Regions from separate parts of the Kitasatospora sp. NPDC023176 genome, predicted to be linked through region 3. Evidence: riboswitches for the same ligand, from Rfam matches in the RefSeq annotation. Region 3 holds a riboswitch; each other region holds the start of a gene.

Region 1 (7,276 bases), on a different contig from region 3:
CCAGGTCCCGGCCCGGCACCTCCACCAGGCCGTCACTGAACAGCAGCAGCGAATCCCCGTACGCCAGCCGCCCCGACACCGCCGGGTACGGCGCCCCCGGCACCAGCCCCAGCGCCGGACCGCCGTGCTCCGACGGCACCCAGCCGGAACGCCCGCAGAACCGCACCGGCGGCGGATGGCCCGCGTTGAACAGCCGGTAGCGGCCCGTCGCCGGGTGCAGCGCCAGATGGACGGCCGTCGCGAAGTCGTCCTCCCAGCCCATCCGGACCAGGTGGTCGTTGGCGGCCGGCAGGAAGGCCTCCGGCGGCACCCGGCCCAGCAGCATCGCGAACGCCCCCGACAGGTGCGTCGACCGGGCCGCCGCCCGACTGCCCTTGCCCGAGACGTCCACCAGCACCAGCTCCAGCAGGTCCTCCTCCGGGCGGTGGGCGCACAGCAGGAAGTCCCCCGAGAACGAGGCGCCCCCCACCGGGGCCAGCGCGCTGTCGAAGTGCCAGTCCAACAGCCGCTCCGGCAGCCGCGCCAACGCCCGGTTGTGCTCCGCCAGCTCCAGCAGCATCGAATCGCCCTGCGTCCCGCGCAGCCCCAGCCGGTGCCGGAACCGGTTCGCCGTCAGCACCGTCGCCCCCGTCGCGGCCACCACCACCGACACCCCCAGCCGCACCCCGCGCGGGTCCTGCACCACCGCGCCCAGCACGCTGCCCGCCAGCGCCGCGCACACCAGCACCAGCAACTGTCCCCGCCGCAGCACCAGCCCGCCCACCACCACCGGCAGCACCAGCGCCGACGGCGGCCACCCGTACGGCAACAGGATCGGCAGCACCCCCAGCAGGACCGTCACCCCGAGCAGCAGGCCCAACGCCACCCGCCCCGCCCGGCCGTCCCCGTCCAGCAGCCGCCCGTACCACCGCCGCACCCTCGCTATCAGTGCGGGCACCTGGGACCTCCGCCAAGGCGTGGGCGGTCCCCTGTCATGACCACCAGTCAGCCCGCCACACTAGCCCCTCCACCCCCAGCCCCCGGCCGCTGCCCGCCGCAGCCAGAAGCCGACGGACCCGACCTCCCCCGCGCCGGCCGGTCGGCAGGCCCCTCGCCCCTGCCCTCCCAGCACGAGAAGTCGGTGGGCCCGACGTCCCGCGCGTGCCCGAGCCCGCCGTCCAGCAGCGCGGGGCTCCCTCTCCGCAGGGGAGCCCGACGCCAGCGGCGCGCACCGGAAGTCGGCCGGTTCGACTTCCGGTGCGCGGCACGGGCTTCCGGCTACTGCTGGGGCCACGCCCGGAGGCCGGTGGTGAGGGTGGTGATGAGGCGGTCGTGGGTGGTGGTGAGGTCTTCGGAGAGTTGGAAGGCGCCGCCGATGGAGAGGGAGGCGAAGCCGTGGGCGAGGGAGCGGACGGTGCGGGCGGCGTGGATCACCTCGGGGCCGTCGAGGCCGTACTCGCGGAGGACGGCGACGATGACGCCGACGAGCCGGGTGGCCGCGCGGGTGAGGTCGTCGTCGGGCTGGGGGGCCTGGGGGAGGGCGCTGTAGCGGTGGGGGTGTTCGGTGGCGTAGGCCTGGTAGGCGCGCAGGACGGCGGTGACCGCGTCGTCCCCGCTGCGGCCGACGGCGGCTTCCGCGAGCCGGTCGGCGAGTTCCTCGGTGACCCGGACGGCGATGAGCCGCCGCAGTTCGGCGAGGCCGCCGCTGACGTGCTTGTACAGCGAGGGGGTGGCGACTCCGGCGCGGGTGGCGACGGAGGCGAGCGTGAGGGCTTCGGTGCCCTGGTCGTCGATGAGGGCGAGGGCGTGGTCGACGACCTGGTCGGGGGTCAGTCCTACGCGGGGCATGGCTTCGGGGTCTCCGTACGGGGGGCGGGGGCAGGCGGGGTCAGGCAGGGATCAGGCAGGGGGCAGGCGGGATCAGGCGAGTTCGGCGAGGAAGGGCAGCAGGGCGTCGGCCACGGCCCGGGGGTTGTCGGCCATCGGGTAGTGCCCGGAGCCTTCGATCATGATCTTCCGCGCACCGAGCTTCTCGGCCTGGAGGTCGGCGATGGCTTCCGGCTTGGGGAAGTCGGGGTCCTTGCTGCCCATCAGGACGAGGGAGGGGCAGCGGACGGCAGCGGTCCAGCCGATCGGCGCGGAGTCGCCGGTGACGTGGCCGCGGGTGGCGGTCTTGCGGCCGGGGCTGCGCAGGGCGGCGACCAGTCCGTCGACGTAGCCGTCGAGGTCGGCGGGGCGGGGGCCGGGGTAGGCCATCTTGCGCAGGTAGTAGCCCCAGACCGCGGGCCACCGGACCATGGCGGCGCCCATCACGACCATGACGCCCCGCATGAGGGCGTTGGCCCGGTGTTCGACGAAGGCGTCGATCAGGGCGATTCCGGCGACCCGTTGGGGTGCGTCCCCGGCGGCCTTGACGACCGTCGCGCCGGTGTAGGACTGGCCGACCAGGACGGCCCGTTCGATGCCGAGGTGGTCGAGCAGGGCGAGGACGTCGGTGGCGATGGCGGCGGGGCTGTAGTCGTCCCAGACGATGGAGGATTCGCCGAAGCCGCGCAGGTCCATGGTGATGACCCGGTGGCCGGCGGCGGTGAGCAGCGGGTGCAGGTGCCGGTAGGCGCGGCGGGAGTCGAGCATGCCGGGGAGCAGGACGACGGGGGTGCCGTCGCCCTGCCGGGTGTCGTCGTACGCGAGGCGGCCGCCGGGGACGTCGAGGTACTGGGTGCTCGGGGTGGTGGTGCCGTTCATGGTGGGCCTCCGCTGGCTCGCTCGGTGCTGCCGATAGCCATAAAGCTAAGGCTAATAGCCTTAGCCGTCAAGGGCCCTTGCTCGGGAACCCGCTCAGGCCCCCTCGATCTTGAACGGGTCGTGCTCGCTGAGCAGCTTGTCCAGCCGGGCCTGGTCCACCCGGGCGAGGGTGTCCGAGGACTCCTGCCGGTCCCGGATCACCTTGGCGAGCGTGAAGGAGGAGGTGACGGTGTAGAGGAGGCCGATCCCGAGGAAGGCCCGGGTCCAGCCGCCGACGGGCAGGTAGGCGATCCCGGCGGCGAGGGTCACGCCGGAGATGGCGAAGGAGAGGACGGCCTGGACGTAGTACGCGGCCGTGGTCCGTGACTGCATCGGTGCGCTCATGGCGCCAGGATGTGCCGGGGCGGCCTGGTTGCACATGAGTAGGAGTACTCAGATGAGCCAGGCGACTGAGGTGTCGTTCGTTGACGACCGATCACCTGTTCCACTGCCGTCCCGGACGGATGGCTTGGAATCAGGGCGTCCTAGGATTAACGTCTGATAACGCAGCGCGGTCGTCAATGCCGTACCCAGACGGCACCGTGCGCCGTCGCCTAATCCCGCCGGCCGGCCTCCGGGCAGGCCAGGGAGCCGGGGAACCACGTTCCTTGGGGTGAATCGGCGGGGCCCCGGCCCGGCCGTAGGAGACCTTCCTGCTCCGAACCCGTCAGCTAACCCGGTAGGCGCGAAGGAAGGAAAGGAGCACGCCTCCGTGGCGTCGACGCACACCCCGGCACACCCGGCCGGCCCCGCAGCCGGTACCCAGCTCCTCGACCACCCCGGCCCGGACGGCCCGGACGCGTTCGCCCCGGAGGCCGAGGCCAACCGCCACCGGATGCCGCGTCAGACCCGCGGGGCCTCCCCGCTGCTCGGCGTCACCGCCGTCGCCGCCACCCTGGGAGCCACCGGCTTCGCCTCCGCGACCCCGGCCGCCGCGCCCGCCGTCGAGGCCCCGGACGAGTCGCCGGTCGCCCTGGCCGCCGACCCCGGCCTCGCGCTCGCCGCCCGCATCCAGCAGCAGGCCGACAGCCAGCGCACCGCCGCCGAGGAGGGCGCCCGACTGCAGGCCGCCCAGGAGGCCGGCGCCAAGGCCGCCGCCAAGGAGGCGGAGGCCAAGCGCGCCGCCGAGGAGGCCGAGCGGGCCAAGGCCGCCGCCCTCACCCTGCCGGTGAAGGACTACAGCCTCTCCGCCCACTACGGCCAGAGCGCCCGCTACTGGGCCCACCTGCACACCGGCCTGGACTTCGCCGCCGACACCGGCACCGCGGTGTTCGCGGTCGGCCAGGGCACCATCACCTCGGCTGGCTGGTCCGGCTCGTACGGCTACCGGATCGTCGAGACCCTGCCCGACGGCACCGAGATCTGGTACTGCCACCTCTCCTCGATCATCAAGGGCTCCGGCACGGTGACCTCCGGCCAGCAGATCGGCAAGGTCGGCGCGACCGGCAACGTCACCGGCCCGCACCTGCACCTGGAGGTCCGCCCCGGCGGCGGCGCCCCCGTCGACCCGGAGACCTGGCTCCAGCAGCGCGGCCTCACCCCGTAAGGACCGCGAAAGCACGAAAGGACCGCGGAACCGCAGGGCCGCGAGACCCGTAAGGGCCGCGAGACCTCGTGAGGACCGCGAGACCCCGTAAGACCGTGAAGCAGGGCCCCGGGCGCGCCGCCCGGGGCCCTTCCGGCACCTCACTCCGGCGGCAGCTGCGCCAGGTACGCGTCGATCTCGGCCGTTCCCGGCTCCGGCGCGAGCTCGGGGAACTCCTCCACCAACAGCCGTGGCAGCCCGGGCACGGTCCAGTCGCCGAGCAGGTCGAGCGCCACCTCGGCGGCGGCCGCCTCGAAGTCCTCGAAGTCCCCGGCCAGCTCGTCGGGCATCGGCCGCCCCAGCGCGTTCAGCTCGGCCAGGTTGCGGTAGCTGCGCCGCATCAGGCCCTGCTCCAGCAGCCGCCGGGCGCCGTCGGTGGCCATGCCGACCGACAGCACCCGGCCCGGCCCCCAGCCCTGCTCGTCCGGTTCGTCCAGCCAGCCGGTCGGCGTCAGCGCCTCGTACCCGGCCAGCCGCTCCTCCTCGCTCAGCCCGGCGAAGCCGGCCAGCCAGTCCCGGACGGCCGCCGGGTCCGTGACGTCCACCCCGTGGGCGTGCAGCAGCACCGCGTAGAGCCGGGGCCAGGTCACCAGGTCGGCGCGGCGCAGCAGTCCGGCCGCGACCTCGCCCTGCCACTCGGCCTCGGCGTGCAGCCGCTCCTGGCGCTTGGCGTTGAGCCGCTTGACCGCCCGCTGGTGGTCGACCAGCAGCCGTACGGCGTCGCCGTAGGCGAGCGGGTCCTGTTCCGGATCGGGTTGGACGTAGAGGTGGAGCCTTTCGTACAGCAGGTGCTCCACCGCGTCGGAGGTCAGTTCGGGCCAGCCGTCGTGCATCCTGCCCTCGCCCAGCTCCAGCAGCGCCAGCACCGCGCGCAGCGGCGCCTCGGCCACCGGCGCCCGGTCCTGCCCGGCCGTCCAGGCGAGCAGGTCGGCGGCCCTGGTGCGCGGGGCGAGCCGCAGGTCTTCGTCGTTCATGGTCCGAACGGTAGCCGCCGGGCGCGGGTAGGGTCGGCAGCCATGGTCCCGATACGACTCCTCGGCCCCAGGTTGGCCGTCCGCGAGTACCACCACACCCCGGAGGAACTGGACGCGCTGCACGCGCTGTACAGCGACCCGGAGGTCACCCGCTACCTGCCGTTCGAACCGCGCGACCGGGAGACCTGCGCCGACCAGATCGAGCTCTACCTGGAGGAGGCGATGGCCGAGGAGCGGGACACCTACCGGCTCGCCGTGGTCCGCCGGGAGGACGCCGAGGACCCGGAGGACGCCGTGCCGGTCGCGCACGCCAGCCTCACCCTCGGCAAGTACCGCTCCGCCTACCTCGGCTACGTGCTGAGCCGCCGGGTGTGGGGCCTCGGCTACGCCGGCGAGATCGCCGGACTGCTCTGCGAGTTGTCCTTCGGTCCGCTCGGCCTGCACCGGCTGGCCGCCCGGGTCGACGTGGACAACACCGCCTCGGCCAAGGTGCTCACCCGGCTCGGCTTCCAGCTGGAGGGGCGGGTCCGGCACGACCTGCTCAAGGGCGGGGTCTGGTGCGACTCGTACCAGTACTCGCTGCTCGCCGACGAATGGTCCGGCCGGCAGTAGCGGGCCGGCAGTAGCGGGCCGGGGCCGGGGGTTAACCCCACCCCCGATCCGCCGGTCCTCCGGATGTTTGCCGAGCCGCGCCCCGGCCAGACTTGAACACGTCAGCAGGTACGAACGTGAGCGCGAACGAGGGGCCGGGATCCGGGAGATGAGCAGCAGCCGAAGCACGCTGGATCAGGAGTGGGATGCCCCGGGCGGTCACGGCGACGACGGCGTCCGCCCGGCCGGGGCCCGCCGCACCGAGCGGCCGCCGGGCTTCTGGCGGGCGCCGTTCTCCGGCCACTACTACCGGGAGGTCGGCTACGCGCTCACCGGTCTGCCGGTCGCGATCGTCGGTTTCGCCGTCGCGATCGCCCTGTTCTCCTTCGGCATCGGCACCTTCGTCACCGTCCTCGGCCTGCCGGTGCTGGCGGGCCTGACCAGCGTCTCCCGGGGCCTGGGCCGGGCGGAGCGGGCCCGGGTGCGCGAGATGCTCGCCCTGGACGTGCCCGGTCCGGCGCCGGTGCGCCAGGAGCGTCCGGGCAGCTGGGGCGCGATCACCGCGCGGCTGGTCGACGGGCCGGGCTGGAAGGCCGCGCTGTACCAGCTGGTGATGTTCCCCTGGGCGGTGTTCAGCTTCGTGATGACGCTGACGTTCCTGCTGCTGGGCTGGGCGATGGCGCTCTACCCGCTCTACCAGTGGGTGTTCCCGCGCTACACCTCCTGGCGCGGCTACCAGCTGTTCGACTTCACCGACAGCCACCACGTCCGGCACGCCTACTACGTCGAGGGTGCCGGGCAGATCGCCGGGTTCTCGGCGATCGGGGTGCTGCTGATCTTCCTCACCGCGCAGATGGTCCGCGGCCTGACCGGCGTCAACCGGGCCGCCGCCCAGGGCCTGCTCGGCCGCTGAGCCCCGGCACCTGCCCGCGTCGCCCCCGCCCCCGCCCCGTGCTCGTTCCACCCCCGCCCCGCCCCGCCCCGCCCCGCCCCGCCCCGCCCCCGTCCGTGCTCCGGATGCGGGCGGGGCGGGCCCGTGTTCGGATGACCGGGTGATCACCGCCACCGCCCCGGACCCGGACCCGGCGTGCGTCCCGGACCCGGACGTCCTGGTCACCTCCCGTCCGCTGGACGAGTACTGCGCCCTGTTCGGCCTCACCCGCGCCCGGCTCGCCGCCCTGCCCGGCCCGCTGCTGGACTGCCCGGGCGGCGCGGCGGGCCTGGCCGCCGAGGCGCGCGGGCTGGGCTGCCGGGTGATCGCCGTCGACCCGGCGTACGCGCTGCCGCCGCCCGAGGTCGAGGCCCGGGCGTTGGCCGCCCGGGCGTCGATGGCCCTCGCGATGGCCACGCACCCCCACCTGTA
Region 2 (7,276 bases), on a different contig from region 3:
GACGCCGTCGCTCCGCTGCTGGCGGCCGGCGGGCAGCGCTGGGTCGAGCTGCTGGCCGAGAGTCCGGCGGACCGCCCGCTGCGCGAGGCCTTGGAGCGCTCCGCGGTGGAGTCGCTGACCCCGGCCGACGATGCGGCCGTCGAGGCGATGCACTGGACCCGAAGCCTGCTGCGCGACCCCCGGCTGGACGGCACCTGGCAGCGGGTGCACGCGGGATCGGAGGAGCGACTGCGGTCCGTCCTGGCCGAGCGCTGCCCGGTCGGCGCCGACCCGCTGGAGATCCGGCTGGCCGCCGCGGCGGCCACGGCGGCGATCCGGGTGGCCCTGGAGCAGTGGGCCGCCTCCGACGTGGCGGTCACCGGCCCGGGCTCCCCGCAGGACCTCGGCGCCCGCTGCATGCGCGAGCTCACGGCGGGGCTGCGGCTCTGGGAGTGGGCGGCCGGGGCGTAGCAGGCGGTCGGCGGCCGGCAGGCGACAGACGACGGGCGGCGGCTGACGGCTGACGGCTGACAGATTTCAGATGACAGACGACAGATAACAGAGTTCAGCTAACAGATTTCGAAATCTGTCGACTGAAACCCGTCCTCAGCCTTCCCCAGCCCCCGATCAGCTTCCTCCCAGCTCCCGCTAGGGTTGGACCTCACGCCCCGGTGGGGGAACCGGGGTGAACTCCTCGGATGTCCCTGAGCGGAGGGGGCGTGGAGTCCGAGGTGTGGGAGCAACTGGAACATGGGTCTGACGAGCCACAAGGTGCTGGCGCTGGCCGTGCTGGTCGCGGTCGTGATGATGGTCGGCACGGTCTGGCTGTGGCCCAGACTCGCCAGGAAGAGCTGGCAGGCGGTGTTCGGCCGGATCGGCGCGCTGCTCGCCACCCAGCTCACGGTGCTCGCGGCGCTCGGCCTGGTGGCGAACAACTACTTCGCGTTCTACAGCAGTTGGGACGACCTGCTGGGCACCGGCAGCACCGGCCCGGTGGTGATACACAACAAGGCGGACGCCTCCGGCCGCCTGCTGGTGGAGACCATAGGCCAGGCGTCGGTCAAGGGCGGCGGCGCGAGGGGCCGTGAACCCGGCCAGTCCGGCGAGATCCGCAAGGTCCGGATCGACGGCAAGGTGAGCCGGCTGTCGACCGAGGGTTTCGTCTACCTGCCGCCGCAGTACTTCCAGCCCGAGTACGCGCAGAAGCAGTTCCCGGCGGTGATCGTCAGCACCGGGTTCCCAGGAATCGCCGAGAACCTGATCACCCGCTTCAACTACCCGGGCGCCGCGCTCAAGCTGCTGCAGGAGGGCCGGATGCAGCCGACCGTCATGGTCATGCTGCAGCCCTCGCCCGCCATGCCGCAGGACACCGAGTGCGAGGACATCCCGGGCGGCGCCCAGTCCGACACGTACTTCACCAAGGACGTCACCTCGGCGATCCAGGCCAGCTACCGGGTCTCGCCCGATCCGCACGCCTGGGCCTTCATGGGCAACTCGACCGGCGGCTACTGCGCCGTCAAGATGGCCATGCGCCACCCGGACGTCTTCCCGACCGCCGTCGCCCTGTCCGGCTACTACGACGCCGCCGACGACCCGACCACCGGCGACCTCTTCGGCGGCAGCAAGCAGCGCCGCAACGAGGCCAACCTGATGTGGCGGCTGAAGAACATGCCGCCGCCGGACATCTCGGTCCTGCTGGCCGGTACCAAGAAGGGCGACGGCAACTACAAGCCGGACACCGAGGCGTTCATCGACGCGGTGCGGAGCCCCATGAAGGTCTCGTACAGCATGCTCGAGAACGGCGGCCACAACTTCGAGACCTGGAGCGCCCTGCTGCCGTCCTCGCTGGAGTGGCTGTCCCAGCACCTCAAGGTGCCGAACCAGCCCAGCCAGCCGAACCAGCCCGGCCGGCCGAACCCCTCGGGCCAGGCGAGCCAGACCGTCTGACGGCGACGGGAACGCGTCGAACCCCCGGAGCCCAGGCCCCGGGGGTTCGACGCGTTCTACGGCCCGGCGCCGGTCAGGCCACCCGCTCCAGCGTCCCGGTGTGCAGCTGGCCGACCCGGCCGCCCTCGCCCTCGAAGGTCCAGAAGGCCCGTACGGTCAGCGCATTGAGGTCCATCACATGGCTGACGGTGATCCCGCTCTGCTCCGTCCAGCTGATGAAGTAGATCTCCGGCGCGACCTCGGCGACGTGCAGCCGCACGTCCTCCCACTGGCCGGCCGACTCGCCGAGGCCCTCCCAGCGCAGCCGAGTGCCGTCGGCCGAGTAGCTGTTGCGGAAGGCCGCGCCGTTGTCGGCCCGGAAGACGTAGGTACGGCCGGCGAAGGCGGGCAGGGACGCGGTCATGGTGGGGCGGGACCTCTTCTCGGGAGCGCGGGACGGACCGTGCGGGTCGTACGGGTCGTACGGGTCGGGCTCGGTGCACTTGTGCACCGTGGAAAACGCCAGGGCTCCAATTTATCCGACCGGGCGGACTCGGGCGGCCCCGCGCCACGGTACGGTCCGCCACCACCGCGCCGCTCACCGTGTGTGACCGGCACATGGGCGGCGGCCGCACGCCGGTCCTAGCAGCCCTGGCTCGGGGTGCTGCCGACCGGCGGCAGCGACTGCTACCCGGGCTGAACCACCTGGAGCCGGCCTGGTCGCCGGAGGCCGAGAGCCAGGTGGCCGGCTGGCTCGGCTGAGCCCCGGGCCGCGACGACGTGGTTGATCAACTCGGCCACCACGCAGCGTCGTTGATCGACACCACTGTGAGCTGTGCGACAACCGGCCCGATCAGGTTGTCCGTTCACGGACGGCCTGCCTAGCCTGCAACCGTCGTCCGCCGTCGCGGACCCCGCCGCCGGGACGCCGAGTCCCGTCCACCCGTCGGCGAGCTGTCGAGCGCCACAGCGGACGGGAGCGGGGGAACCAAGGTCAGCGCCCGGCCCGTACGCACCAGTGTGCGGGCCGTGGCTAGGGGTGAAGCCGCTCCACAGGCGGCCGGGCAACTGCAGTCCGAATCCGACAGCTCACCTCGCAGGCGTCGCAGAGGACCCCCATGCACCAGCCTGCCCGGCGCCGCCGCGCGCCCCGCCACGCCCGTCCGTCCCACCGCGGCCGCAACGCCGCCCTCGCCGCCACCGGGGCGCTGGCGATCAGCGGCGCAGGCCTGTTCGGGCTGCCGTCCGTCGCCGGTGCCCAGGCCGCCACCGCCCCGACCGTCACCCAGGACCGGCTCGCTCCGGCCGCCATGGTCGCCGGCCAGGCCACCACCGCTTCGCTGAGCCTGCACTCCTCGGCCTGCTTCGTCGCCAAGACCGTCGGCGTCGGCGTCCGTGACGCGCGCGGCACCAACCTGGACTTCCCGGGCAACGCGACCAACGCGCGGATATGCCCGAGCGGGGTCGACTTCACCAGCGGTGCGCGCACCCTGCCGGCCGGGACGTACACCCAGTTCGGCTTCTGGCAGGACCTCGGGGGCGCCTGGCACAACCTGCCCTCGCAGCAGCTGGTGGTCTCCCGCACCGGCACGTCGACGCCGACCCCGGCCCCGACCGCCACCCCCAGCGCCAAGCCGTCGCCGACCACGAGCCCGACCACCGCGCCGACGCCCACGCCGACGACCAGCCCGACCACCACGCCGCCGCCGACCACGAGCCCGACCGCGAGCCCGACCACCACACCGACCGCGAGCCCGACGAGCCCGACCAGCCCAACCGCGAGCCCGAGCGCCACCGCGAGCCCGAGCACCCCGGCGCCGTCCTCCCCGATCGCCGGCAAGTCGCTGACCTGGTCCGACGAGTTCAACGGCCCGATCGACTGGGGCCAGCGCTGGGTCGGCGACAAGAGCACCTCGTACAAGTACGGGAACCACAACCCGGACGACAACAAGCTCGACTGGCTGAACAAGAACAACGTCACCGTCGCGAACGGCGTCGCCACCTTCACCGCCACCCCGGGCGGCCCCACCCTGGAGAACGGCCAGCAGTCCTGGAACACCGGTTTCCTGACCACCGAGGGTTCCGCCGAGGGCTTCCAGGTCAAGACCGGCGACTACGCCGAGACCCGGGTCAAGATGCCCTCCGTGGGCGGCGCCTGGCCCGCCCTGTGGACCTGGAAGAACGGCAACGGGGAGATCGACTCCTTCGAGTACCACCCCGACAACCCGAACCTGCTGGAGCTGACCAACCACGTCAACCCGAGCAACCCCGAGTACTACACCGACGCCAAGGCCGTCGCCAAGGACCAGTGGGTCACCATCGGCACCTACTACGGCGCCAACTCGGTGGACTGGTACGTCAACGGCGTCAAGGTGTACTCGGACAACAAGGGCGTGGGCGCCGGCTTCTCGGCGTACCTGATCCTCAACCTCTCGGTGGGCGCGGGCAAGTACCACCCTGCGCCGCAGGGGAACACCCCGATCACCTTCGCCGCCGACTACGTGCGCGTCTACCGCTGAGCCGTCACGTAGCCCGCCCCGGGTAGCCGAACCCGCACCACCCAAGACCAGCCGCTCTCAGGGACCGGCAGCCGCCTCGACCACCGCGCGTGGTCGGAACGGCTGCCGGTTCTTGCGTTGATCCCCAGGTGCGGCAGGTGAATTGACGTAGCGTCAGAATCAGGCGTCAGGGCGCCAGGACCTGCCCCAGCCGGGTCGCGATCTCCTGCATCACCGGTACCAGCGAGGACGCCCCCGTCTGATCCTCCAGCGCCCGGATCCGGGCCTCCGGGCCGGATACCGAGAGCGCGGTGGGCGTCGGCGCGCCCGGTACCGTGAGGGCGATGCAGCGGACGCCGATCTCCTGCTCCTGGTCGTCCACCACGTACCCGCGCTCGCGCGCCTCGGCGAGCTGGTCCATCAGCTCCTGCGGGTCGGTGAGGGTGTACTCGGTGTGCGCGGGCAGCGAGTTGGGGCCCAGGATCGCGCGCGCCTCGTCCTCGGGGAGCTGGGCGAGCAGGGCCTTGCCGACGCCGGTGCAGTGCGGCTGCACCCGCCGTCCGACCTCGGTGAACATCCGCATCGAGCGCCGCGACTGCACCTGCCCGACGTACACCACCTCGCCGCCCTCCAGCACCGCCAGGTTGGCGGTCTCGCCGGTGGCCTCCATGAGTTCGGCCAGGTACGGGCGGGCCCAGCTGCCGAGCAGCCGGCCGGCCGTCTCGCCGAGCCGGATCAGCCGGGGGCCGAGGGTGTAGCGGCGTGCGGTGTCCTGGCGGACATAGCCCTGCTGGACGAGGGTACGGACCAGTCGGTGGATGGTCGGCATCGGGAGGCCGGAGCTGGTGGAGAGCTCACTGAGGGTGGCCACGCCGCCCGAGTCGGCCAGCGCCTCCAGGAGTTGGAAGGCGCGCTCGACGGACTGCACGCCGCCGCTCGCGCGGTCGGCGCCTGTCGTCGATGCTGTGTCGGGGGTCGCAACCACCGGCGTTCCCTTCGCTGTCGGGGAGGAGTAGAGTCCCGGCGACTCTTCAACAAACCGTTGAAATTCTGTATCGCGGAAACTAGTCTCCACCTTACAGAATCGAACTCGCCGACAGGCGGGTAACGATCGAGGAAGTTCCCGAGGGCGTTCCCACCGGAGCCCCCTTCGCCAGGCTCAACCGTCTTAGGAGTGTCCTGCTCATGGCTGCAGATCAGGGGCCCTCCCCCAGCCTCCGGCCGGGGGTACCCCCAATCGCCTCCTCTACCGCCGCTCCGGTCGTCACTGTCGCCGGTCCGCGCGTCCATCGGGCGGAGGAGGTGCTCACCCCGGAGGCGGTCGCCTTCGTCGTGGGCCTCCATCGCGCCTTCGAGGGCCGCCGACAGGAACTGCTGGCCAGGCGGAAGAGCCGACGCGCCGAGATCGCCCGCACCGGCACGCTGGACTTCCTCCCCGAGACCGCCGACATCCGGGCCGGCGACTGGAAGGTCGCCGAGGCGCCGCGCGCCCTCCAGGACCGCCGGGTCGAGATCACCGGCCCCACCGACCGCAAGATGGTCATCAACGCGCTCAACTCCGGGGCGAAGATCTGGCTCGCCGACTTCGAGGACGCCACCTCCCCGACCTGGGAGAACGTGGTCAGCGGCCAGGTCAACCTGATCGACGCCTTCGAGGGCCGGATCGACTTCACCAGCACGGCCGGCAAGGCCTACACCCTCAAGCCCGCCGCCGAACTCGCCACCGTCGTGGTCCGCCCGCGTGGCTGGCACCTGGACGAGAACCACCTGCTGGTCGACGGCGTCCCGGTGGCCGGCGCGTTCGTCGACTTCGGCCTGTACTTCTTCCACAACGCCGCCCGGCTGCTCGCCAAGGGCGCCGAGGACCCCAACTCCGGCCCGTACTTCTACCTGCCGAAGACCGAGAGCCACCTCGAGGCCCGGCTCTGGAACGACGTGTTCACCCACGCCCAGGCCGAGTTGGGCATCTCGCACGGAACCGTCCGGGCCACCGTCCTGATCGAGACCATCACCGCGGCCTTCGAGATGGACGAGATCCTCCACGAGCTGCGCGACCACGCGGCCGGCCTCAACGCCGGGCGCTGGGACTACCTGTTCTCGATCGTCAAGAACTTCCGCGACGCCGGCGAGCACTACATCCTGCCGGACCGCAACAGCGTCACCATGGCCTCGCCGTTCATGGCCGCCTACACCCGCCTGCTGGTGCGCACCTGCCACAGGCGCGGCGCCCACGCGATCGGCGGCATGGCCGCGTTCATCCCCAGCCGCCGGGACCCCGAGGTCAACGCCGCCGCGCTGGAGAAGGTCAAGGCGGACAAGGACCGCGAGGCCGGCAACGGCTTCGACGGCTCCTGGGTCGCCCACCCGGACCTCGTCCCGGTCGCCCAGGCCTCCTTCGACGCGGTGCTCGGCGAGCGGCCGAACCAGAAGGACAACCCCGGCCCGGCCGAGCCGGTCACCGCCGCCGACCTGCTCGACATCGCCGGCGCTGGCGGCACCTGCACCCGGGCCGGGCTGCACAACGCCGTCCAGGTCGGCCTGCGCTACATCGAGGCGTGGCTGCGCGGGCTCGGCGCGGTCGGCATCTTCAACATGATGGAGGACGCCGCCACCGCCGAGATCTCCCGCTCGCAGATCTGGCAGTGGATCCACAACGGGGTCGTGCTGTCCGACACCGGCGAGAAGGCCACCGCCGAGTTGGTGCGCACCCTGGTCGCCACCGAACTGGCCGAGCTCCGCGCCGAGTCCGGCGACCAGGCCTACCAGGCCGGCCGCTGGCGCGAGGCCGCCCAGCTCTTCGAACAGGTCGCCCTGGCCGAGGAGTTCGCGGACTTCCTGACCCTCCCCGCGCTGCCCCTGCTGGGCTGAGTACC
Region 3 (7,276 bases):
CGGTCTCGCCCTCCAGCACCGCGTCCGGCGCCCCGCCGGAGTCCCCCGCGACCACCGGCAGGCCGGTCGCCGAGGCCTCCAGGTAGACGATCCCGAGGCCCTCCACGTCCAGCCCGCCGCGCCTGGTCCGGCAGGGCATCGCGAAGACGTCCCCGGCCCCGTAGTGGGCGGGCAGCTCCTCCCAGGGCACCGAGCCGGTGAACCGCACCGAGGCCCGTACGCCCGTGGCGTCCACCAGCTTCTCCAGGTCCGCCCGGTACGGGCCGCCGCCGACGATCAGCAGCACCGCGTCCGGCACGTCCGCCAGGATCTGCGGCATCGCCTCGATCAGGGTGTCCTGGCCCTTGCGCGGCACCAGCCGGGAGACGCAGACCACCACCGGCCGGTCCGCCAGCCCCAGCCGCCGGCGCACCTCGGCGCCCCCGGAACCGGGGTGGAAGGTCGTCTCGTCCACGCCCGGCGGCAGCTGCACCATCCGGGCCGCGGCCTGCGGCCCGACCGCGGCGGCGATCCGCGAGCGGGTGTACTCGCCCAGGTACGTCAGCACGTCGGTGCCCGCGCCGATCCGCCGCAGCAACTGCCGGGAGCCCGGCAGCTGGGCCCAGGCGGCCTCGTGCCCGTGGGTCATGCCGAGCAGCCGCCCGGCCCCGGCCCGGCGCAGCGTCGGCGCCATCAGGCCGAGCGGCGCGGCGGCGCCGAACCAGACCGAGTCGCACTTCTCCGCGCGCAGGATCTCGGCGGCCCGCCGGGTGACCCGGGGTGTGGGAACCATCACCTTCGTACGGTCCCGGATCACCGGGAACGGCTGCTCGGCGTCGAAGGCCCGCACCTCGGTGCCGTCCCGCCAGGTCGAGGCGTACACCACGACGCTTCCGGCAGGCTGACGGACGGCCATGTTGTGCACGAAGGCCTGGATGCCCCCCGGACGGGGCGGGAAGTCATTGGTGACGATCAAGGTTCTGTGCATCAGGCCACGGCTCGCTCGGTCGGGGGGTGCTCGGTGTACCGCTGGGTGATCCGTACGATAGGTCAACACCATGACCCGCCGGGAACGGATCCGCCCACGGCAACCGTTTGACCCCCGGGCCTGTCCTAGTACCTAGGCCGCGGACGCGGCGGCCCGGGCGTCCGTCAGTTCGACGCCTCCGGTGAGGACGTCGAGACGAACGAGGGAGCGCAGTGGAGTTGGCCCCGGCCACCGAGTCCGGTTCTTCACGCGGCCGCCTCGGCCGCCCGCTCGGGGCGCTCGCCGCCCTCGGGGCGACCTGGGTGGCCACCCGCACCGTGCTGGTGCTGCTGATGACCGGCGTGCTGAAGTCGCCCGGCGGCGACGTCACCGCGGACGTCTGGATGATCTACCACGCCTGGTACGGCGTGCTGCAGACCGGCACCTTCCCGTTCGACGACGTCACCTGGCAGTACCCGCCGGGCGCCGCCCTGGTGATCCTGCTGCCGGGCCTGCTGCCCTGGTCGTACCTGACCTCGTTCTGGGTGATCTGCGGGATCGCCGACGCCGCCGCGGCCGCGCTGCTGATCCGCACCGGGCTGCGCAAGGGCCGGACGCTGACCGGCGCCTGGCTGTGGGTGGTCGCCGTGCCGCTGCTCGGCCCGATGATCTACAACCGCTTCGACCTCCTGGTCACCGCCCTCGCCCTGGCCGGTCTGCTCGCGCTGATCCGCCGCCCGGCCATCGGCGGGCTGCTGCTGGGCCTGGGCGGCATCGTCAAGGTCTGGCCGCTGCTCGGCCTGATCGGCACCCCGTCCGGCCGCCGCACCCGCCGCTCCTGGACGCTGGCCGCCGCCACCGCCGTCTCGGTGGGCTTCCTGCTCGCGGCCGGGATGAACGGCGCCTTCGGCTTCCTGGCCTTCCAGGGCGCCCGCGGCATCGAGGTCGAGTCGGTCGGCGCACTGCCGCTGCACCTGTCCCGGCTGGCCGGCGGCTGGGACGGCAAGGTCACCATGAACTACGGCTCCCCCGAGATGCTCGGGCCGTGGGTCAGCGTGATCAGCAAGGTGATGATGGCCGGCACCGTGCTGGGCTTCCTCTGGCTGCTGCTGTGGCGCTTCACCGCCCGCCGCCGCAACGCCGCCACCATGTACGACGCGGCGCTGTGCGCGCTGCTGATCTTCGTGGTGACCAGCCGGGTGATCAGCCCGCAGTACCTGGTCTGGCTGGTCGGCGTCGCCGCGGTCTGCCTGACCGTGCGCGGCACCAGCCAGCGGCCGGTGGCGCTGCTGATCCTGCTGGCCTGCCCGCTCACCCTGCTCGAGTTCCCGACGATGTTCACCCAGGTCCTCAACAGCGAGCCGCTGGCGGTCACCGTGCTGGGCCTGCGCAACCTGCTGCTGCTGACCGCCACCGTGCTCTCCTGCGTCCGGCTCTGGCGCTCCACCCGCGCCCCGGCGCCGCTGCCGCCCACCGTGGTGCTGGCCGAGCCGCCGGCGCTGCCGCCCGCCTCCGCCTACCCGGTGCGCCCGGGCATCGCGTACGAGCAGGACCTCCTGGACGGCATCGACCACCCGGCCGGCCGCTAGGCCCTGTCCGGCCCGGGGGCCTTCAGCCCTGGCTCTTCAGGGCTTCCACCTCGGCCAGCCAGAGCCCGGTGAACTCGGCCAGCCCGACGCCCAGTTCGCCGCGCAGCAGCCGGTCGACGCGGTGCTCGCGGTCCTCGCCCTGTCCGTCGCCCGCGCCGACCGCCCGGTAGAAGTCGACCAGCCGCCCGGTCCCGTACCGGCGGGCGATCAGGTCGCAGGCCAGCCAGGACTGCTCGTAGGCCTGGGCGATGCCGGTGGCGCCCGCGGCGAAGTCCCCGTCGGCGGGCAGCGCGGTGGGCAGCTTCCCGGCCGCGACGTCCCGGGCCAGCTCGGGAGCGATCTGCTGCGGGCGGCGGCCGGACTCGCGGTAGGCGGTCCAGTCGGCGACGCCCTCGGAGAGCCACAGCGGGGTCCAGGCCCGGGTGTCGGCCCGGGTGGCGACATGGGTGGCCTCGTGGGTGACGACCACCTGCCGGCCGAAGCCGCTGAGCCGCCCGAACGCCTCGGGGTTGATCACCACCCGGTCCGCCGGGGTGTGCCAGGGCGCGCCGGGGGCGGCCACGGTGACCGCCGCCATGCCCGTCCAGCCCGCCGGGTCGGCTTCCAGCAGCCGGGCGAACTGCGGCTCGGTGGCGGGCAGTTCGAGCAGCAGCCGGCCGGGCCAGGCACTGCCCCAGACCGCGTTGACGGCCGGCACGGCGCTGTCCCCCACCGCGACCAGCCCGGCCGGGTCGGGCCCGCCGGCGAGGCCGAGCACCAGGCAGTGGGCGCCCGGGGCGGTACGGGCCGGGCCGAGGTCCCACAGCGCCGGGGGCCCGCCGGTGCCCTCCTCCCGATCGACCCGCCAGCCGCCCGGGTCCCGGACCAGCTCGATCCGGCGCGGGTACACCACGGGGTACTCGTCGTACCCGCTGATCCGCACGGCCAGTTCGACGGAGCCGGTCAGCCGGTCCGGTCCGCCGGCCGGCGACAGCACCAGGTTGCGGTACGTCGCCTCGGCCCCCGTCAGCCCCGACCAGACGGGCAGCGAGCGCGCCCGCGCCGCCAGCAGCCCGGCGACCTCGCCCCGCAGGTCGCCGGCCCGCCCGTCGGGCACCGCCACCGGGGCGGCCGGCGGCAGCGACAGCTGGGCCAGTCCGCCGGCGGCCAGCAGCAGCGCACCGCGCCGGGACAGCACGCGGCGGGCCGGGTCTATCGGGTGGGGGCCGTCCGGCCCGGTGGGCGTCGCGCTCAGAGCCGGACCACTCCCGAGACCGGCATCGCGTTGACGCTCTCGTACCGGACCTTGGCACCCGGGTACGGCGCGTGCACCATCACCCCGCCGCCGGCGTACATCCCGACGTGGTGCATGTCCCGGTAGAAGATCACCAGGTCTCCCGGCCGTGCTTCGGAGAGGTTGATCCGCTGCCCGGCGTACGCCTGGGCCTGCGAGGTCCGCGGCAGGGTCACTCCGGCCTGCCGCCAGCTGTAGTACATCAGACCGGAGCAGTCGAAGGCACGGGGTCCGGTGGATCCGTAGACGTAGGGCGAGCCGATCATCCGCACCGCGGCGGCCAGCGCGGCGGCCCCGCGCTCGGAGGCGGCCGGGGCGCTGCCGAGGTCCAGCCGGTCGGTGCCGCGGGTGGCGCGCTGTTCGGCGTCCCGGGCGTCCTGGGCGACCATCCGGGTCCGCTCGGCGACGCCCAGGCTGTTGAGCAGCTTCTGGGCCTTGGTCAGCCGTTGCTGGATCTGCTGCTTGTTCTCGGCCAGCGAGCGGCGGGCCTGGTCCAGTTCGGCGAGCTTGGCCGCGGTCTCGGTGCGGCGCTGGTCGAGCCCGCGCTGACGGGTGACCAGCTCGTGCAGGGTCTCCTGCTGACGTTCGGCGGCCTGGCCGAGGGTCCGGGCGCGGGCGAGGTAGCCCTCGGGGTCGGTGGAGAGCATCAGCTGGGCGGTCTGGGCCATCCCGCCGCTCCGGTACTCGGCCCCGGCCACCGTGGCGAGGTCCCCGCGCAGCTGGTTGAGCTGGTCCTGGGCGGCGGCGACCTCGCCCTGCAGGATCGTGGTCTCGCCGAGGAGCCGCTTCTGCGCCTCCTGGGCGGCGTTGTACTTCTCCGACGCCTGCTCGGCCTCGTCGTACAGCTGCTCGACCTGGGCCTTGACGTCCTTGCGGTCGGGCGCGTCCGGCGCTCCGGGGGCGGCCTGGGCACTGCCGGCGGTCGCCACGCCCAGGGCCGTGGTGGCGGCCGCGGTCAGTACCAGCGCACGGGCGAGCAGTTGGGAACGACGGTGCACGGGCATGTCGGCAGCGGCTCCATTCCTGCGGCGCGGCCCCGCGGCCGCGCCCTGCTGGGCGGCCGTCGAGCGGGAGTCCGGTGGCAGACGTTAGCGAGTCCGGGCAAGCGAGTCCAAACCCCTCCGGACCCGAATATTTGACCCCTATTCGGACATCAGGCCGAGCCGCCGGAAAAGCCGCAGGCCCGGCCCCCCGTGGCGGAGGACCGGGCCCGTGAACCTTCGAGCGGGGATCAGACCCGGACGATGGAGGCCAGCGGCATGTTGGAGACGGCCTCGTAGCGGACCGACGCACCCGGCTTGGGAGCGTGCAGCACCTGGCCGTTGCCGGCGTAGATGCCGACGTGGTGGGCGTCGCCGTAGAAGATCAGCATGTCGCCGGGCTGGGCCTGGGAGATGTCCGAGCCGATCCGGGTGCCGGCGCCCGCCTGCTCCTGGGAGGTGCGCGGCAGCGACACGCCGGCCTGGTTGAACGCCCAGACCATCAGGCCGGAGCAGTCGAAGGAGCCGGGGCCGGTGGCGCCCCAGACGTACGGGCTGCCGACCTTGGTGGCGGCGGCGGCCAGCGCGGCCGCGCCGTGCGAGCTGCCCGGGGCGATCTTGACCGGCGCGGAGGCGGCGCCCGCGCCGATGTCGCTGCGGCTGCTGTCGCGCGAGGCGCGGTCCGAGCTGGCGGGCTGGGCGGCCTTCGCGGCGGCGTCCGCCTTGGCCTTGGCGTCGGCGGCGGCCTTGTCCTCGGCCGCCTTGATCGCCTGGCGCTCCTGCTCGGTCAGCGTGTTGAGCAGGTCCTGGGCCGCCTTCAGCTTGGTCTGGACCTCGTCCTTGGAGGCCTTCAGCTGGGTGGTGGTGGCCTCCAGCTCGGCGAGCTTGCCCTGGGCCTCGGTACGGTCCTGGTCCAGCTTGCGCTGCTGGTCCTGGAGCTGCTTCAGCTGGTTCTTCTGGGTGCTGCCGGCCTGGTTGAGCGCACCGGCCTGGCTGAGGAAGTTGTCCGGACTGGAGGAGAGCATCAGCTGGACGGTCGGGGATATGCCGCCGTTGCGGTACTGCTCGCCCGCGATCTCGGCGAGGCCGCCCTGGAGGTCGGTCACCTGCGCCTGCTGCCGGGCCACCTGGTCCTGCATGCCGGAGACCTGCTTCTCCAGCTCCTGCTGCTTCTCCTGGGCGGCGTTGTACTTCTCGGTCGCCTGCTCGGCCTGGTTGTTGAGCTGGTCGACCTGCTCCTTGACCTGGTCCTTGGTCGGCTGCGGGTCGGCGTGCGCGCCGGACTGCGCGGAGAGCGCGACGGCCGCGGCGGCGAAGCCGGTCAGGATCGAGACACGAGCGCGACTGGCGGGCTTGGGACGACGATGGGACGCCACGAAGGCGGGCTCCTTCTTCCTACGTCCGCCTACCGGGTGAGCTGACGGGTTCGGGCCGGAAGCATGCCCTACGACGCCTCACCGGCCTCACCTACGGCCGACCTGGCGCCGATTCACCCCGGAGGAACGTGGTTCCCCGGCTCCGCTCCGCAGCACCCCCGACTACTGGGCTCCCCTGTCGGGCAGTCGCTTCGACCTGCCCCGCTGTTTCGCGAACTCGGCGGTAACCACCGCCGCCACCCGGGCTGGGTGATCGACAGTGCGGTGGTTCGGAGCATGACCCTAGTAACTGAACCGTGATCCGTTCAAATCCTTGTCAGAAAAAAGACGGAAGATTACCCATGTTCTTTTGTGAAAATGACTGATGGTGATCAGTTCCGCACGCAAAGCTGATCAGGTCTCACGAGTCAGCCACGGAACGGACAAGCCGAAGCGCCACCCTCCGACCGGAGGGTGGCGCGGATCACACGGCCGGAACGGGCCCCGACGGCGTGTCGGCCCGTCAGATCCGGCGGATGGTGTTGATCGGCATCGCGTCGGCCTTCATCACCTTCACCACGTCACCGGTGTGCGGCGCGTGGACCACCATGCCGTTGCCGATGTACATCGCGACGTGGTGCATGTCCCCGCCGTAGATCACCAGGTCGCCCGGCTGAGCCGTGGCCAGCGTCACCGCGGTCCCGATGTGGCCCTGCTCCTGCGAGGTGCGCGGCAGCGAGACGCCGGCCTGGCCGTACGCCCAGACCATCAGGCCCGAGCAGTCGAAGGTGCTCGACCCGGTGGCGCCCCAGACGTACGGCGAACCCTGCTTGCTCATCGCCTTGGCCACGGCCACGGCCGCGTAGCCGCTGGCCGGCGGCAGGTTGCTGAGGTCGACCCGGTCGGCGCCGCGCGAGGCGCGGTCGTCCTGCTGCTGCTGGGCCCGCAGCGCGGCGCGGTCGGCGGCGCTGAGCGAGTTCAGCAGGTCCTGGGCGGCCTTCAGCTTCGTGTTGACGTCCGCCTTGGCCTGGTTCAGGTCCTTGGTGGTGGAGTCCAGCGAGGCCAGTACGGCGGCCGCCTCGGCCTTCTCCTGGTCCAGCCGGCGCTGCTGGTCGAGCAGGCCCTTGAGCGCC
Region 4 (7,276 bases), on a different contig from region 3:
GCCGGCCAGCGGCGCGAGCAGCGTCCGGCACCAGTGCGCGGTCTCCGGGTGCCGGCCCTGCACGTGGAAGTACCCCACCACCGCGAAGGAGCACAGCGTCTGCACCACCAGGATCGCCATCGTCCCCAACAGCGCCAGCAGCGTGTACAGATGGACGTACGGGTCCATCCCCGCCGCCAGGAACGCCAACACCAGCCCGGCCGCGATCACCGACTGCGCGACCGAGGCGACGTACGGCGAACCGTGCCGCGGATGGGTCCGGCCGAGCGCCGGGTGCAGCAGCCCCTCCCGCCCGATCGCGTACAAGTACCGTGCGGCGCACTGGTGGAAGGCCATCGCACAGGCGAACGAGCCGGTGACGACCAGCCATTGGAACACCGTGACCGCCCAGCTGCCCAGGTGTGCGCCGAGCGGATCGAGGAACAGGCTGTTCCCGTCCTTGCCCGGCACCGCCCCGCTCGCCACCGCGATCGCGTGCTCGACTCCGTTGCCGGACAGGATCATCCAGGACACGAAGACGTAGAACAGCCCGATCCCGATCACCGACACCATGGTGGCCCGCGGCACCACCCGCTTCGGGTCCCGCGACTCCTCGCCGTACATCGCCGTCGACTCGAAGCCGACCCAGGAGCAGAACGCGAAGAACAGTCCCAACCCGGCCGCCGCCGGTCCCGAACTCCCCGCTCCCCTGAGCCCGTTCAACGGGTTCACGGCCTCGCCGACGATCCCGTCCGGCCCGCCACCGGAGACCAGCACGGCCAGCGAGACCGCGCCCAGCACCACCAGCTCCAGCACCAGCGCCACCCCGAGCACCTTCGCCGTCAGATGCAGGTCGAACCAGGCCATCACCCCGATCGCCGTCATCCCGAGCACCGCGTACCAGCCCCAGCCGAGGTCCACGCCCAGCTGCGACCGGACCAGCCCGCGCAGCGAGTACGCGAAGAAGCCGATGACCGAGGCCTCGAAGATCATGTAGGCCAGCAGCGCGAGCATCCCCGAGGCCATCCCGACCACCCGGCCGAGCCCGTGCGAGACGTAGCCGTAGAACGCCCCGGCCGCCGTGATGTGCCGGGCCATCGCCACGTACCCGACCGAGAACACCGTGAGCACCGCGGTCGCCAGGACGTACGCGGCCGGCGCGCCGACCCCGTTGCCCTGCCCGATGACGATCGGCAGGTTCCCGGTCATCGCGGTGATCGGGGCCGCGGTGGCGACCGCCATGAACACCACGCCCGCCAGGCCGACCGAGTCCGCCTTCAGCCGGTCGACCCCGCCCGGCCCGGCCCGCTCACCGGCGGAACCGACCGCGTCCCCGCTCCGGACGGTCATCCGGCCTCCTCGTCCACCCGGACACTGCCGCCCGCCGAACCGGCCGGGCACTGACTGACCGACAGGATCGCGCGCCGACGGCCGCCCCGGAGTACGGCTGATGATCCGACGAAGCCGACGGGTTGACGGCGCGTTCGAGGCCCCGAACACCGCCACGGACCGGAAACGGCGGTGGCCGGCCCGGCCGTACGAGAGCTTGTCCCGTGCGGCCGGGCCGGCCGTGGGCGTGTCCCGCGCCCAGGTCCACTGCTGCGGCGATCACCCGGTCGAGCGGTCACCCGACATGACCATCCCGGGCGGTCGATTCGCCCCGCATCAGCGGTGGTTCACACGGTCCCGTGGAAGGGACCAGGGATCAGAGCGCGACGCCGTGCGCCCGCAGGTAGGCGACCGGGTCGATGTCCGAGCCGTACTCCGGACCGGTGCGGATCTCGAAGTGCAGGTGCGGGCCGGTCACGTTGCCGGTCGCACCGGAGAGGCCCAGCTGCTGGCCGGTGGTGACGCTCTGGCCGACCTTCACGCCGATCGAGGACAGGTGCGCGTACTGCGCGTACTTGCCGTCGGCGAGCTTGATCTCGACCTCGTTGCCGTAGGCGCCGTCGTTGGCGGCCTTCACCACGACACCCTTGGCGACGGCGCGCAGCGGGGTGCCGGTGGAGGCGATGAAGTCCTGGCCGGTGTGGTGGCCGGAGGCCCACATCGAGCCGGCCACGCCGTAGGCCTCGCCCAGCACCGGGTTGGCGAGCGGGGCGACGAAACCGGTGGTGACGGCGACCGGGGCGGCGGTGACGGCCTGGGCCGGGGCGGCGGTCTGCACCTGGGTCTGCAGCTGGGCGCCCGGCTTGGCGGCCTCGGTCTGGACCTGCACCTGGGTGTCCGCGGCGGCGGAGGCGTCCTGGGTGGCCGGAGCAGCGGCCGGCTTCGCCGGGGCGGCGGGCGCGGCGGGCGCGGCGGGCTTCGCGGCGTCAGCCGCGTGGCCCACGAGGGCCAGCTGCTGGCCCGGGAAGATCAGGTTCGGGTTGGCCCCGACCACCGAGCGGTTCTGCTCGTACAGCGCGTGCCAGCCGCCCTGGACGTCCTTGATGTCGGCGATCTTCGAGAGGGTGTCGCCACTGATGACGCGGTAGCTCTGGTGCCCGGCGGCCGGAGCGGCGTCCTGCGAAGCGACCGAGGCGACCGAAGCGGTCGAGGCGGCCGGAGCAGCCGGGGAGGTGTCCGCCTGGGCGCCCATCGCGGTCACGAGCGGCAGGACGAACGAGGCGCCGGTGACGGCGGTGGCGATGCCGATCCGGGCGGCACGGGGCAGGGCGATACGACGAGCCTGTGCAGGCATGGAATTTTCCTCTCCGACGCCTGCGAGGTGAGCTGTCGGGTTCGGGCTGGAGTTGCCCGGCCGCATGCGCGGCTTCACCCCAAGCCGGTCCTGGTCGTCCACGCCCTGAAGAGGCGCGAACTCCGGTCCGGCGACTTACCTGTGGGTCCCCCGCTCCTGCCGTACAGAGTTCGGTGCGAGCCACCGGGCAGCGGCAGGACTCGGCGTTCCACCCGGTGGATCCGTCCGGGCTGGCCGGGCGGTCGCTGAACTAAAACTCATCCGTTCAGGTGAAGCAATGTCGATCTCTTGAATCGGCAACCAATCCCGGCGCAGTGGTCACCCTCCGAATGATCCGCTGCACCGTACGTGCACAATCCATTCACCCCGTGCCACTGATCCAGCACCCTGCGCCGACCAGGCCACCCCTGCGCGATCGTCCGGTCACGAACCGCCACGGGCCGACACACCACCCGGTGACCCTTGTCACGTACACCCCGGCGGGCGCAGGATCAGCCGGTGGCCACCTCTCAAGCAGGAACTCTGCGCCTGGGCACCGCGCAGGGTCGCTGGGTTCTCCTGGCAACGGTGCTCGGCTCCAGCATGGCGATGCTCGACGGCACCGTGGTGAACGTCGCCCTCCCCCGGATCGGCGCCGACCTCGGCGCCTCCCTCGCCTCCCTGCAATGGACCCTGAACGCCTATCTGCTCACCCTGGCGGGCCTGATCCTGCTCGGCGGCGCCCTCGGCGACCGCTACGGGCGGCGCCGGGTCTTCCTCATCGGCGTGGTCTGGTTCGCCGCCGCGTCCGCGGCCTGCGCCGCCGCCCCGACCATCCACGTGCTGATCGCCGCCCGCGCCGTCCAGGGCATCGGCGGGGCGCTGCTCACCCCGGGCTCGCTCGCCATGCTCCAGGCCGTCTTCCACCCGGACGACCGCTCGGCGGCGGTGGGCCTGTGGTCCGGCCTGGGCGGGGTGTCGGCAGCCGTCGGCCCCTTCCTCGGCGGCTGGCTGGTGGACGGCCCCGGCTGGCGCTGGATCTTCCTGCTGAACCTGCCGCTGGCCGCCGCCGTCATCGCGGTGACCTCCCGTTACGTCCCGGAGAGCCGGGACGAGTCCGCGACCGGCCGCTTCGACGTGCCCGGCGCGCTGCTCGCCGCGCTCGCCCTCGGCGCGATCACCTACGCGCTCACCGCCGCCGGGGAGGGCCTGTCCCCCGCCGTCTGGGTCACCGGCGCGATCGGCCTGCTGCTGGGCGCCGCCTTCGTGACTGTCGAGCGGCGCTCGCCCTATCCGATGCTGCCGCTCGGACTGTTCTCCTCCCGGCTGTTCACCGCCGTGAACCTGGTCACCCTCTGCGTCTACGCGGCGTTCAGCGGGGTGTTCTTCCTGCTGGTGGTGCAGCTTCAGATCGTCTCCGGGTTCTCCCCGCTGGTCTCCGGCTTCGCCCTGGTGCCCATCACGGTGCTGATGCTGACCCTGTCCGCGCGCGCCGGTCGCCTCGGCAAGCGGATCGGCCCGCGCCTCCCGCTCACCGTCGGCCCGCTGCTGTGCGCCGCCGGGGTGCTGCTGATGCTGCGCATCGGCCCCGGCTCCTCCTACTGGGTGGACGTGCTGCCCGCCGTCGCGGTGATGGGCTCGGGGATGACCCTGCTGGTCGCACCGCTGACCGCGACCGTGCTGGCCGCCGTCGAGGTGCGGCACGCGGGCATCGCCAGCGGCGTCAACAACGCCGCCGCCCGCGCGGCCGGCCTGCTCGCGGTGGCCGCGCTGCCGGCCCTGGCCGGGCTGAGCGGCGACGCCTACCGGGTGCCGTCCTCGGTGGACTCCGCCTTCCACACCGCGATGCTGATCTGCGCGGGCCTGCTGGCCACCGGCGGGCTGATCGCCTTCACCACCATCCGGGGCAACGTGCTCGCGCCGGAGGAGGAGCACCCGGTGGCCGAGCCGAACTGCGACTGGCCCTGCGCCACCACCACCCCGCCGTTCGACCCGGGCCGCCCCCGGACGCCCGAGGGCCCCACCACCGGAACGGCGGCGGGGCCCTCGGCCGAGAGCTGACGCGGCGTCAATTCAGCGGCGTGTCAGAGGATGTCGCCGGGCGCGTACTTGGCCGCCTCCGGGTAGGCCGCCGCGACGGCCGCCACCTGGCGGACGACCTCGGCGACCTGCGCCCCGGCCGCGCCGGTGAAGGACAGCCGGTCGCCCAGCAGCGCGTCCAGCGCGGCCCGGTCCAGCGGGATCCGCTCGTCGGCGGCGAGCCGGTCCAGCAGCTCGTTCTCCCGGGCGCCCGCGCGCATCGCCAGCGCGGAGGCGACGGCGTGCTCCTTGATGACCTCGTGGGCGGTCTCCCGGCCGACGCCCGCGCGCACCGAGCCCATCAGCACCTTGGTGGTGGCCAGGAACGGCAGGTAGCGGTCCAGCTCGGCCTCGATCACGGCGGGGAAGGCGCCGAACTCGTCCAGGACGGTGAGGAAGGTCTCCAGCAGGCCGTCGAAGGCGAAGAAGGCGTCCGGCAGCGCGACCCGGCGCACCACCGAGCAGGAGACGTCACCCTCGTTCCACTGGTCGCCGGCCAGCTCGCCGGTCATCGAGGCGTAGCCGCGCAGGATCACGGCCAGGCCGTTGACGCGCTCGCAGGAGCGGGTGTTCATCTTGTGCGGCATCGCGGAGGAGCCGACCTGGCCCTCCTTGAAGCCCTCCGTCACCAGCTCGTGGCCGGCCATCAGACGGATGGTCTTGGCCAGGCTGGACGGCGCGGCGGCCAGCTGGACGAGGGCAGTGAGCACCTCGAAGTCCAGCGAGCGCGGGTAGACCTGGCCGACGCTGGTGAGCACGTGGTCGAAGCCGAGGTGGCCGGCGACCCGGCGCTCCAGCTCGGCCAGCTTCCCGGTGTCGCCGCCGAGCAGGTCCAGCATGTCCTGGGCGGTGCCGACCGGGCCCTTGATCCCGCGCAGCGGGTAGCGGGCGATCAGCTCCTCCAGGCGGCGGAAGGCGACCAGCAGCTCGTCGGCGATCGACGCGAAGCGCTTGCCCAGGGTGGTGGCCTGCGCGGCCACGTTGTGCGAACGGCCGGCCATGACCAGCTCGGAGTTCTGGGCGGCCAGGTCGGCCAGGCGCACCAGCACGGCGACCGTACGGTCCCGGACGTGCTCCAGGGACTGGCGGATCTGCAGCTGCTCGACGTTCTCGGTCAGGTCCCGGGAGGTCATTCCCTTGTGGATCTGCTCGTGGCCGGCGAGGTCGCTGAACTCCTCGATCCGGGCCTTCACGTCGTGGCGGGTGATCCGCTCACGGGCGGCGATCGAGCCGAGGTCGACCTGGTCGATCACCCGCTCGTAGTCGGCGACGGCGTTCGCCGGAACCTCGACACCGAGGTCCTGCTGGGCCTTCAGGACGGCGAGCCACAGGTGGCGCTCGAGGACCACCTTGTGCTCGGGGGACCACAGCTGGGCCAGGGTCGCCGAGGCGTACCGGGAGGCCAGGACATTGGGGATCTGGGGCTTCGCGCTCACGCTTCGCAAGCCTAACAGCCGAGGTCACGCCGAACGTCGGCGGATGGGGACCTGTCCGTCACCCTCATCCGCGCCACCTGCGCGCCCCGCCGCACCACCGGCCGCTGCCCCCGGGACTCGCCGACACGCGCCGAGCACCCCGGCCGGCCGCTACTGCGGCGCCCCTGTCGGCCGCTACTGCTGCGCGCCGCCGGAACGGCCGGCCAGCACCGGCAGGACCTGCCCGCAGATCGAGTGCAGGGCGATCCGCTGCTCGTCGGTCATCGCCTCGAAGGCCTGGTGGGTGCGGGCCATCTCGCCGCGGATGCGGTTGAGGATCTCCCGGCCCTCGGCCGTGATCACCACGATCTTCACCCGGCGGTCACCGGCCGCCGCCTCCCGGTTGGCGAGGCCCAGCGTCTCCAGCCGGTCCACGATCCCGGTCACGTTCGACGCGTCGCAGCCCAGGCGCCCGGCCAGTGCCCGCATCGGGACCGGTTCCTGCACCGAGCCCAGCGCCTTGGCCTGGGAGGAGGACAGCCCGTGCCGGGCCGCGGCCGCCGCGAAGTCCTGGAAGTACGCGGCACCGACGGCGGCCAACGCCTCCATCAGCTCGGCGTTGGTCGGTACGGTCGTCGTCGAGGTCGAACCCATGGGGTCAGCGTACGGCCGAGTGCTTCAGTAACTCAAGCTTTGACCACGGCAACCGTCGGCGAGCCGCCTCACGGTACCGCCGATCGGGGGACGGTCAGAGCACCAGCTGGTCGAACAGCCGCCGCAGCTCGACCTCCGGGTCCGCGGTCAGCCCGGTGTGCACCGGCCCCGGCTGGACGATCGCGCTGCGCGGCGCGGTCAGCCAGCGGAACCGCTGCCCGGGGCTGTCCGAGGCCGCTGGACCGGCCGCCGGGCCGCCCAGGCAGACCGCCTCGATCCCCTGAAGCGCCCGCCGCACCCCCTGCACGTCCGCCACCGGGTCCAGCGCCAGCAGCCGGGCCTGGTCCAGGTGGGTGCGCGCGGCCAGGTGCGCGTGCTGCCGGCAGTACAGCAGCACCCCGACGTTCACGCACTCACCGCGCTCCACCCGCGGCACCGCCCGGATCACGGCGTACTCGTAGTCGTGCAGTTCCACGACGGCCGGCAG

What was found. Region 3 has a riboswitch for cyclic di-AMP ahead of ACZ3YL_RS21315 (NlpC/P60 family protein). Riboswitches for the same ligand answer to the same signal wherever they lie in the genome.
Region 1: another riboswitch for cyclic di-AMP. It lies ahead of ACZ3YL_RS30550 (M23 family metallopeptidase); the one in region 3 lies ahead of ACZ3YL_RS21315 (NlpC/P60 family protein).
Region 2: another riboswitch for cyclic di-AMP. It lies ahead of ACZ3YL_RS01675 (glycoside hydrolase family 16 protein); the one in region 3 lies ahead of ACZ3YL_RS21315 (NlpC/P60 family protein).
Region 4: another riboswitch for cyclic di-AMP. It lies ahead of ACZ3YL_RS28965 (M23 family metallopeptidase); the one in region 3 lies ahead of ACZ3YL_RS21315 (NlpC/P60 family protein).

What each region holds. Positions count from the first base shown of each region.
Region 1 covers NZ_JBVHIP010000028.1:23,254-30,529, reverse strand. The annotation lists gene ACZ3YL_RS30570 (PP2C family protein-serine/threonine phosphatase) at 1-937, opposite strand, end outside; gene ACZ3YL_RS30565 (TetR/AcrR family transcriptional regulator) at 1,258-1,827, opposite strand; gene ACZ3YL_RS30560 (alpha/beta fold hydrolase) at 1,900-2,724, opposite strand; gene ACZ3YL_RS30555 (YiaA/YiaB family inner membrane protein) at 2,818-3,108, opposite strand; cyclic di-AMP (ydaO/yuaA leader) riboswitch at 3,305-3,463, shown strand; gene ACZ3YL_RS30550 (M23 family metallopeptidase) at 3,476-4,309, shown strand; gene ACZ3YL_RS30545 (hypothetical protein) at 4,450-5,322, opposite strand; gene ACZ3YL_RS30540 (GNAT family N-acetyltransferase) at 5,365-5,934, shown strand; gene ACZ3YL_RS30535 (sensor domain-containing protein) at 6,083-6,826, shown strand; gene ACZ3YL_RS30530 (hypothetical protein) at 6,966-7,276, shown strand, end outside.
Region 2 covers NZ_JBVHIP010000001.1:299,987-307,262, reverse strand. The annotation lists gene ACZ3YL_RS01690 (TetR family transcriptional regulator) at 1-450, shown strand, start outside; gene ACZ3YL_RS01685 (alpha/beta hydrolase) at 730-1,926, shown strand; gene ACZ3YL_RS01680 (MoaF-related domain-containing protein) at 2,000-2,416, opposite strand; cyclic di-AMP (ydaO/yuaA leader) riboswitch at 2,858-3,023, shown strand; gene ACZ3YL_RS01675 (glycoside hydrolase family 16 protein) at 3,024-4,424, shown strand; gene ACZ3YL_RS01670 (IclR family transcriptional regulator) at 4,591-5,388, opposite strand; gene aceB (malate synthase A) at 5,589-7,271, shown strand.
Region 3 covers NZ_JBVHIP010000015.1:71,080-78,355, reverse strand. The annotation lists gene ACZ3YL_RS21335 (glycosyltransferase family 4 protein) at 1-967, opposite strand, end outside; gene ACZ3YL_RS21330 (glycosyltransferase 87 family protein) at 1,180-2,535, shown strand; gene ACZ3YL_RS21325 (hypothetical protein) at 2,558-3,712, opposite strand; gene ACZ3YL_RS21320 (C40 family peptidase) at 3,766-4,812, opposite strand; gene ACZ3YL_RS21315 (NlpC/P60 family protein) at 5,040-6,164, opposite strand; cyclic di-AMP (ydaO/yuaA leader) riboswitch at 6,175-6,329, opposite strand; gene ACZ3YL_RS21310 (C40 family peptidase) at 6,667-7,276, opposite strand, start outside.
Region 4 covers NZ_JBVHIP010000025.1:106,517-113,792, forward strand. The annotation lists gene ACZ3YL_RS28960 (APC family permease) at 1-1,329, opposite strand, end outside; gene ACZ3YL_RS28965 (M23 family metallopeptidase) at 1,685-2,662, opposite strand; cyclic di-AMP (ydaO/yuaA leader) riboswitch at 2,665-2,848, opposite strand; gene ACZ3YL_RS28970 (MFS transporter) at 3,245-4,702, shown strand; gene purB (adenylosuccinate lyase) at 4,726-6,165, opposite strand; gene ACZ3YL_RS28980 (MarR family winged helix-turn-helix transcriptional regulator) at 6,331-6,789, opposite strand; gene ACZ3YL_RS28985 (DUF3037 domain-containing protein) at 6,884-7,276, opposite strand, start outside.